Regions from separate parts of the Rhodovastum atsumiense genome, predicted to be linked through region 2. Evidence: riboswitches for the same ligand, from Rfam matches in the RefSeq annotation. Region 2 holds a riboswitch; the other holds the start of a gene.
The links. A riboswitch is a leader RNA that binds a small molecule or an ion and turns the genes downstream of it on or off. The one in region 2 is predicted to bind S-adenosylmethionine.
Positions count from the first base shown of each region.

Region 1: it holds a riboswitch for S-adenosylmethionine, as region 2 does, so the genes downstream of both, metZ (O-succinylhomoserine sulfhydrylase) here and NBY65_RS19490 (homoserine O-succinyltransferase) in region 2, are expected to answer to the same signal.

Region 1 is NZ_OW485601.1:2,046,047-2,050,881, reverse strand. It holds gene apaG (Co2+/Mg2+ efflux protein ApaG) at 1-356, opposite strand, end outside; gene metZ (O-succinylhomoserine sulfhydrylase) at 409-1,611, opposite strand; SAM riboswitch at 1,669-1,748, opposite strand; tRNA gene NBY65_RS09285 (tRNA-Gly) at 1,882-1,955, shown strand; gene NBY65_RS09280 (aldose epimerase family protein) at 2,144-3,307, shown strand; gene NBY65_RS09275 (peptidase domain-containing ABC transporter) at 3,351-4,835, opposite strand, start outside.
Region 2 is NZ_OW485601.1:4,299,242-4,304,076, forward strand. It holds gene NBY65_RS33880 (ATP-binding protein) at 1-2,294, shown strand, start outside; SAM-I-IV-variant riboswitch at 2,338-2,445, shown strand; gene NBY65_RS19490 (homoserine O-succinyltransferase) at 2,490-3,416, shown strand; gene pufB (light-harvesting antenna LH1, beta subunit) at 3,606-3,743, shown strand; gene pufA (light-harvesting antenna LH1, alpha subunit) at 3,768-3,941, shown strand; gene NBY65_RS19505 (response regulator) at 4,303-4,835, shown strand, end outside.

The sequences.
Region 1 (4,835 bases), 2.3 Mb from region 2:
ATGGCCACGTCGAATGCCTCGCCGCTGTCCGGCACGACCATGTGATAAGCGCCGACCATGAAGCCGGACGGCGTCTCCAGCGGCGTGCCGGAGGTGTATTCGAAGGTCTCGCCGGGCTCGAGCACCGGCTGCTGGCCGATCACGCCGGCACCGTTCACGGTCTGGGTGCGCCCGTGCGCGTCGGTGATGTGCCAGGTGCGCCGGAGCAACTGCACCGTCTCGCGCCCGAGATTGTGGATGCGGATGCGGTAGGCCCACATGAACCGCCCCTCCTCCGGCCGCGACTGGTCGGCGAGATAGAATGACCGCACGTCGACGCGGATCTCCCGCGTGGTCTGGCTGTAGTCCACACTCATGTTCGCCTCCCGGCGGGGATGACACACCGCCCGCCGGGAGCTTGTCCAGCCTTCAGGCCGTCGCGCGGCTGGCAAGTCCGTCGAGCGCCCGGGCGAGGTCCTCCTTCAGGTCCTCGACATCCTCGAGCCCCACCGACAGCCGGATGACGCCGTCGGTGATGCCCAGCCGCTCCCGCTCCTCGGGGCCGATGCGCATATGCGTGGTGGTGGCCGGATGTGTCGCCAGCGACTTTGCATCGCCGAGATTGTTGGAAACCCGCACCAGCCGCAGCCCGTTCAGCACCCGGAACGCGCCTTCCTTGCCGCCGGCGACCTCGAAGGTCACCATGGTGCCGCCGGCGGAGGCCTGCGCCATCGCCAGCGCATGCTGCGGATGATCGGTGCGGGCGGGGTACCAGACCCGCGTCACCCCCGGCCGGGTCGCCAGGAAATCGGCGATCGCCGCGGCATTGCGGCAGCCGGCCTCGACGCGCAGGGCCAGCGTCTCCAGCCCCTTCAGCAGCAGCCAGGCATTGAATGGCGAGATCACCGGGCCGGTGTTGCGGATGAAGGGGGACAGCACCTCCTCGATCCATTTGCGGCTGCCGAGCACGGCACCGCCGAGCACACGGCCCTGGCCGTCGATATGCTTGGTACAGGAATACACCACCACGTCGGCGCCGAGGGCGAGCGGCTTCTGCAGCAGCGGGGTCGCGAACACGTTGTCGACCACCACGAGCGCCCCGGCGGCATGCGCCAGCGCGGAGACGGCGCGCAGGTCGACGATCTCCAGCATCGGGTTGGACGGGGATTCCAGCAGCACCAGGGCGGCCGGTCGGGACAGCGCCGCCCGCCACTGCTCCAGGTCGGCGCAATCGACGAACTCGGTGGCGATGCCGAAGCGCGGCAGCAGCGTGGAGACGATCCAGTGGCAGGAGCCGAACAGCGCCCGCGAGGCGACCACGCGATCACCCGCCTTCAGCCCGGCCAGCAGCGCGGCGTTCACCGCGGCCATGCCGGTCGCGGTGGCGCGGCAGGCCTCGGCCCCCTCGATCCGGGCCAGCCGCTCCTCGAACATCGTGACGGTGGGATTGCCGAAACGGGAATACTGGTAGTGGTCGGTGGTGCCGTTGAACGTGGCTTCCGCCTGGTCGGCATCGTCGTAGACGAAGCCTGAGGTCAGGAACAACGCCTCGGCGGTCTCGGCGTACTGGGTACGTTCGATGCCGCCCTGCACCAGCAGGGTGGCGGGACGATAATGGGGGGTGCTGGACATCGGTACCGGGCCCTCGCGGCGGGTGGACCGACCGTGGACGCCGCGGGTGCGTGAAAAACTGCGGTCCCGCTGGCCTCTTTAGCGCGCTTGTTTCACCTCGCCGCAATCCGGCCGGACAAATCACGAGGTCCGGTCACGCGATGTCGGCCGGAGCCGCCCGTATGGACCCTCGGGCCGCCCGCGTCAATTCCCGGGCGTTGCAGAGCGCGCCAGGCTTGCGTATATAGGGACCGGCTTGCGGTGGCACTCCCGTTCGTTCGGGCGCCGCATGCGGGTGTAGTTCAATGGTAGAACGGCAGCTTCCCAAGCTGCATACGAGGGTTCGATTCCCTTCACCCGCTCCATCCTTGCTTCCCGATGATCATGCCGTTGTGGCCCCGCCCTCCGTCGCGGGCAGGGCGCCTGTGGCGATTGCGCCCCCCTCGGCCGTGACCTACCGTTGCAATGGAACCGTTTTCATTTCGAGTCGCACAGCAGACCGGACAATCTGAAACCGGTTCCCAACGGAAACCTCTCCGGTCGGAACGCTCTCATGCGCACGCATACCATGGCGAAACCAGGCTCCTTCGGTGCGGCATTGCTGCTGGCCCTGGTCCTTTCCCCAACGCAATCCCCCGCCCAGGGCACCTATGTGGAACTCCGGCGCGAGGCCTTCCAGAAGCAGGTCGATGGGCTGCAGACCGATCTCTTCACCATCCGCAACCCGGCGGGAATGGTGGTGAAGATCACCAATTATGGCGCCAAGATCGAACAGATCCTCGTGCCCGACCGTGACGGGCGGCTCGGCGACGTGGTCGCCGGCTACGACTCGATCGACGCGGTGATGGCCGGCCAGCCCTCGATGGGCGCTTTCATCGGCCGGGTCGCCAACCGCATCGCCAAGGGGCGCTTCACTCTCGACGGGCAACAATATCAGGTCACCATCAACAACCCGCCCAACTCCCTGCATGGTGGCACCAAGGGGTCCCGTCTGCTGGTCTTCGAGGCTCGTCAGCTCGCCCCCAACGCGGTCGAGATGACCCATGTCTTCAAGGACGGCGAGGAAGGCTATCCCGGCACCCTGCCGGTGCGCGTGGTCTACGCCGTGACCGACGACAACCAGCTGGTGCTGAGCTGGCAGGCGGTGGCGGCCGATAAGAAGACCATCGCCAATTTCACCGGGCACACCTTCTTCAACCTCTCCGGCGTGCCCGGCAGTTCGATCCTTGATCACGTGGTGACGTTGAATGCGGACCGCGTGCTGGACATCGACGAGACCCTGATCCCCACCGGCAAGCTGCGTGACGTGGCCGGCTCGCCGATGGATTTCCGCCAGCCCAAGCCGCTGGGGCGCGACATCGACCAGCCCTATGACCTGCTGAAGGCCGGCAACGGCTATGACAGCACCTGGGTGGTGAACAAGCCCGAAGGCCAGCTCGGCTTCGATGCGCGGGTGCTTGACCCGAAATCCGGCCGTATCATGGAAGTCTGGTCGACCGAGCCCAGCCTGCAACTGTTCTCCGGCAACAATCTCGAGGCCAAGGCGCCGCGCGACCAGGGCAAGGGTGGCGTGCTTTACCCGTTCCGCAGCTCCTTCGCCATGGAACCGGCCCACTACCCGGATTCGGTGAACCACCCGGAATTTCCCTCGACCGTGCTGAACCCGGGGCAATGGTACGTCGGACAGATCGTCTATAAATTCTCGACCAGCCGGTAAGGATCGGCAGGGAAGGCCAGGTCCCCGGAAGGGGGCCTGGTGCTCAGCCGCTCTGGATCCGGTTGTTCTCGACGCGCAGCACCAGGTCGGCGCCGCTGGCGATGTCGGGCCGGTGGGCGACGTTGATGCGGGTGATTTCCAGCCGGCGCAGATTCTCGTTGATCACCTTTTCCTTCGCCACGTCCAGATGCGCGGTGCCCTCGTCGAGGAACAGGATCTTCGGCTGGCGGTACAGCGCGCGCGCCAGCAGCACCCGCTGCTTCTGCCCGCCGGAGAGTGAACTGCCCATGTCGCCGATCAGGCTGTTATAGGCCATCGGCATGGCCATGATCTCGTCGTGGATCGCAGCGAGTTCGGCGCAGCGGATCATTCGCTCCTGGTCGAAATCGGGGTCGAAGAAGCAGATATTGTCGGCGACCGACCCGGAGAGCAACTGGTCGTCCTGCATCACCGCGGCCACCTGTTCGCGGTAGCATTTCACGCCCATGGTGGTGAGCGGCACGCCGTCGATCAGCACCTCGCCGCTGCTCGGCTCGATCAGGCCGAGCATGATCTTGATCAGGGTGGTCTTGCCGCCGCCGGAAGGGCCGGTGATGGTCACGAACCGGCCTGCTTCCACGCTGAAGTTGATGTTCTCGAGCACGAAGGGCTCGCTTTCGGCGTAGCGGAACGACACGTTGCGCAGCTCGATGCCGCCGCGGATCTCGCGCATATAGGCCAGCGGCTGGTCGTGGCCACGTTCGAGCGGATGCAGGGCGATGTCGGCCAGCCGCTCCAGGTGCAGGCCGAGCAGCCGGAAGTCGATCGCCCGTTCGACCAGCTCGATGGTCTTCTGGCTGAAATGGGTCTTGTAGCTGATGAAGGCGAAGACCATGCCGACGGTCAGCGCGTTCCCCAGCACCAGCCGGGCGGCGATATAGATCGTGACGATGGCCTCGATGCCGAAGATCAGCGTGTTCAGGGTCTTGAAGGTGATCTGCGCGCGGCCGAGCCGGACATTGGCATTGATCACATCGGCGAAGCGGTTCAGCCACTGGCCCTCGCGCTCGCTCTCGCGGTTGAACAGCTTCAGGCTCTGCGCCGCCCGCACCGTCTCGATGAAGGTGGAATCCTCCTGCGCGTGGGCCTGGATCGCGGTCTCGCTGCGCATGCGGAACATGCGGAACAGGCCGAGCCGCAGCGCGGTGTAGAGCACCAGGGCGCAGACGACGACGGCCGCCAGCTTCGGGGCATAGATGCACATCATCGTCAGCGTCGCGATCGCCATCACCCCGTCGAGCAGGGCGGTGATCAATCCTTCGGCCAGCAGGTTGCGGATCGGCTCGATCGAGCCGAAGCGCGACATGATGTCACCGACATGCCGCTTCTCGAACCAGGTCAGCGGCAGGCGCAGCAGATGGTGGAACAACCGGGCGCCGATCTGGAAATGCACGGCGTTCTGCACCACGAGCACCAGGTGCGAGCGCAGCGCCGTGGCGGTCACCGAGATCAGGGTCAGCAGCCCGAAGCCAAGCGCCAGCACCGTCAG
Region 2 (4,835 bases):
CCACTGGCCGTGCGCAGGTGTCCGACCTGTTCCGCGCTGCCATCCTCGACCAGCCGATCATCGCCATCGACGTCCCGGTGATGCGCGGCGGGCGCGTGCTCTACGCCCTCGACATGGCGCTTCCCGCCACGCTGCTTGATCGCGTGCTGGCCCAGCAGAAGCTGCCCGGCGAAGGGGCGATCGCCACCCTGGTCGACGGGCAGCGGGCGATCGTGGCGCGCACCGTCGCGATCGCGGAGTATCTCGGGCGGAGGCTCACGCCGGAGATGCAGCGCAGCATCGCCACCGGCGAGGCCGGCACCATCCGCTCGGTCAACCTGAACGGCGAGCGCGTGGTCGGCGCCTTCACCCGCGTGCCGGGTTGCGCCTGGGTGGTGCTGCTCGGCACGACCGAGGCGCTGACCCGGGTGGCGCTGTGGCATTCCCTGGCCATCGTCTCCGCGCTCGGCGGCGGGCTGCTGCTGCTGGGCCTGCTTGCCGCCTGGTACCAGTCGCGCCGGATCGCCGGGGCCATCGACCGCCTGGCCACCGCCCCGGTCGCGCCCCGTGGCAGCGGCCTGCGCGAGGTCGACGCCGCCGCGCGCGGCCTGGCCGAGGCGCGCGCGGTGCGCGACCGGGCCGAGGCCCGCCGCGCCGAGCGGGAAGCGCAGTTGCGCACCGTGCTCGAGAACATGCCGCTGGGCGTGCTGCTCGTCGACGCGCCCTCGGGGCGGATCATGATGCGCAACCGCCGTGCCGGGGAAGTGCTGCGCGTCACGCCGGGTCCTTCCGCCGGGGGGGAGGCCTGCTGCGGCTGGGAGGGCTACGACCCGGAGGGGCACCGGCTGCGGGCGGAGGACTACCCGCTGGCGCGCGCGCTGGCGGGCGAGGCGGCGCCCTCGCTGGAGATCCGCTTCCGCCGTCGTGACGGCAGCCTGGCCTGGTACCGCTCCACCGCCGCCCCGATCCGCGATCCCGCCAACGGCGTGGTGACCGGCGCGGTGGTGGCGCTCGCCGACATCGACGCCGAGCGCCGCGCGGTGGCGGCGCTGGCCGAGAGCGAGGCCCGCTACCGCGCCCTGGCCGGCAGCCTGGAAGTGCGGGTGCGCGAGGAGACGGAGGCCCGCCAGGCCGCGCAGGCGCGGCTGGCGCATGCGCAGCACATGGAGGCGCTGGGCAAGCTGGCCGGTGGGGTGGCGCATGACTTCAACAACCTGCTGCAGGCGGTGCAGGGCAGCGCCGCGCTGATCCGTGCCCGCCCGACCGAAATTGAGCGGGTGCGCCGCTTCGCCGGCATGATCATCGCCGCCAGCGAGCGCGGCAGTGCCATCACCCATCGCCTGCTCGCCTTCTCCCGCCAGGAGCAGTTGCGCGCCGAGGCGGTGGACGTGCCCGCCCTGCTGGCCGGGTTGCGGGAGATCCTGGCGCATACGCTCGGTGCCGGCATCGCGGTGCGGGTCGAGACCGATTCCGGCCTGCCGCCCTTGCTGGCCGACAAGGCGCAGTTGGAAACCGCGCTGGTCAACCTCGCCGCCAATGCGCGCGACGCCATGGCGGGGAAGGGCACGCTGACCCTGGCGGCCGCGGCTGTGACGGTGGCGCCGGACGACGCGGTCGCCCATCCGGTGGCGCTGCAGGCCGGCGCCTATGTACGCCTTTCGGTCGCCGATACCGGCGAGGGCATGGACGCGGCGACGCTGGCGCGGGCCAGCGAGCCGTTCTTCACCACCAAGCCGCTGGGCAAGGGGACGGGGCTTGGCCTGGCCATGGTGCGCGGTTTCGCCGAGCAGAGCGGCGGCGGCCTGCAGATCGACAGCACGCCCGGCCGCGGCACCGTGGTGTGGCTGTGGTTTCCGGCCGGCATGGAACCGGCGCCGGCGGAGGCCCCCGCGGGACTGGCGCCGCGGCGGGCGACGCCCGCCCCGCAGGGGACGGCGCGGCTGCTGCTGGTGGACGACGAAGCCGGCGTGCGCGAGGTGCTCGCCGAACAAATGCGCGAGGCCGGCCATGCCGTGCTGGACGCGGCGGAGGGGGCCACGGCGCTGGCGCTGCTGGAGGCGGGGGAGGCGGTGGACCTGCTGATCACCGACCTGTCCATGCCTGGCATGGACGGGGCGGAGCTGATCCGGCAGGCACGGCGGCGCCGGCCGGGGCTGCCGGCGATCCTGCTGACGGGCTTTGCCACCGAGGGGGCCGGGCCGGTGGCGCAGGGGGGCGGGGACGGCGACGTCGTGCAACTGCGCAAGCCGATCCAGGCCGAGATCCTGGCCGGGCGGGTGGCGGCGCTGCTGGATCGCGAGCCGGCCCTGCGCTGAGGGGACGGGCCGTTGCCAGCGCCCGCCGGACCCCATAGGATCGGTGCTGCATCAAGAGTTGGGACGACGCCCAACGCCAACCTGCCGATCCGGGCAAGGTGGCGCTCCCGCGAGGGAGGATGTGGCCAGGCCGGCAACCAAACGGACACAAGCCACTGCGTCTGTCCCACGAAGCCGAAGGGGACCGACGCGACCATGCCGATCAAGATTCCCGACGACCTGCCCGCGCGCCGCACGCTGGAAGCGGAAGGCGTCGTGGTCATGCGCGAGGCCGACGCCGTGCGGCAGGACATCAGGCCATTGCGGATCGGTCTGCTCAACCTGATGCCGAACAAGATCAGGACCGAGACGCAGGTCGCGCGGCTGGTCGGCGCCACGCCGCTACAGGTGGAACTGACGCTGGTGCGGATCACCAACCACGTCGCGCGCAACACCTCCGCCGACCATATGGCGTCCTTCTACCGGCCCTGGGCCGATGTCCGCTCGGACCGCTTCGACGGCTTCATCATCACCGGCGCGCCGGTCGAGCGGATGCCGTTCGCCGAGGTGGCCTATTGGGACGAACTGTGCTCCATCCTCGACTGGACGCAGAGCCACGTGCATCGCTGCCTGACGATCTGCTGGGCCGCCCAGGCGGCACTGCAGCATTTCCATGGCATGCCGAAGCACGAACTGCCGCGGAAGGCCTTCGGCGTCTTTCCCCACCGGACCCTGGTGCCGGCGTCGCCGTACCTGCGCGGCTTCTCGGACGATTTTGTCGTTCCGGTATCACGTTGGACGGAGATGCGCGCGCAGGACATTCCCGCCGGCGCCGGCCTGGTGCGGCTGGCCGAGAGCGAGGCAACAGGACTGTGCCTGATCGAGGATCCACGGCGGCGGTTGCTGCACATGTTCAACCACCTGGAATACGACACCGGAACGCTGGCTGATGAATATCGGCGTGACGCCGTTCATGATCCGGCAATACCTGTTCCGCGTAATTACTTCCCGGATGATGACCCGTTGCGCCAGCCGGTCAATGGCTGGCGCAGCCATGCCCATCTTCTGTTTGGTAATTGGATCAACGAGATTTACCAGACCACGCCGTTCGACCCGGCTCTGATCGGACGCGGGTTGTCATGAGAAGCTGACGAAAAAATCCGTCAGGGCCGCTTGACACATGAAAGCCCTGTAACCTAATCTCCACCTGCGTTCGGGGTCCAGACGGAACCGGCTCAAGGCGGCGCAGTCGCCAGGGTCTGGTGTCCCACGAAGGACCGCCGCGCTCGTCGCGGCACAGGTTAAACCGCTCCGATTGGAGGATTTGAGATCATGGCGAACAGCCTCTCCGGGCTCACCGAAGAAGAAGCCCAGGAATTCCACAACCAGTTCAAGACCACTTTCTCGGCTTTCCTCGGCGTTGCCGCGGTCGCGCACCTGCTGGTGTGGATCTGGAAGCCCTGGTTCTAAAGCTGAGCTGAGGAGAACACACCCATGGCCAACCCGCAGGACGACTGGAAGATCTGGCTGGTTCTGAACCCGAAGACCTGGCTGCCGGTGATCTGGATCGCTGCCCTCGTGGTCGCGATCGCGGTTCACTTCGCCGTCGTGTCGCAGCCGAAGTTCAACTGGATCAATGGTCCGGTGAAGACGGTCGCCGCGAAGTAAGATACGCCTCTCGGCGTCTCTGCTCTGATGGCGGACAGGGTTTCGGCCCTGTCCGCCATTTGCGTTTCCGCGGCCATGCATCCGTGTCGCCGCCTTGAACGCCGTTCGGCCTGACCGCAGGCCCCCCGTCATCACATCGCATCACATCGCGCCGTTCGCCGGCGGCTGCGAAACGGTGGCAGTTCCCACGGGGCGTGGGGGCATACCAGTGCAGGCAGATATCCAGAAAAAAAGTAACAATATTAAAGTCAGATATCTGAGCTGATTGGTTTACTTTAAGGTGGTCGACTAAACTTTTTGTTTTCGGCGGGATCGATTTTTCACGGGATCGACCGGAGAGGCGACGGCATCGGAGTGCGCAATGTTGGATGCAACCACTGCGGTTGTCATCGAGCCTGACCGGGATGTTGCCTCGGCGCTGTCCAGCAGCCTGAAATATGTCGGCCTGCGCGAGATCGTCACCGCGCATGATGTTGTCTCCGCGCTTGCCGTCCTTGCGCGCATCCCAGTGGTTGATTGCGTGATCGCCGATCTCGGCTTTCCCCCCTTACAGGTGTTCGAGATGGCGCGGCATGTCGCCGGGCTGCTCGTCCCGGCGATCTTCACCACGGCGGATCAGGGCAGGGCGGAGGCGATGGGATTCCGCCGCAGGCCACTGCTCTGCAAGCCGTTCGGCGTGCGCGTCCTGCTTGAATGCCTCCGGATCGAGATCGATCGCTTCACCCGCCTGCACGCGGCGATCGCGGCGAACTGGGAACGCTGCCCGGCGCTTCGGGCCAGGTCCACGGCCGAGTGGGAACACAGCGAGCGCATCTGCCGGATCATCGCCGCCGACCGGGAACGCCGCGCGCGGACGCGCGAAGAGTCCCGATCGCCGAGGCAGGAGGCCGCGGC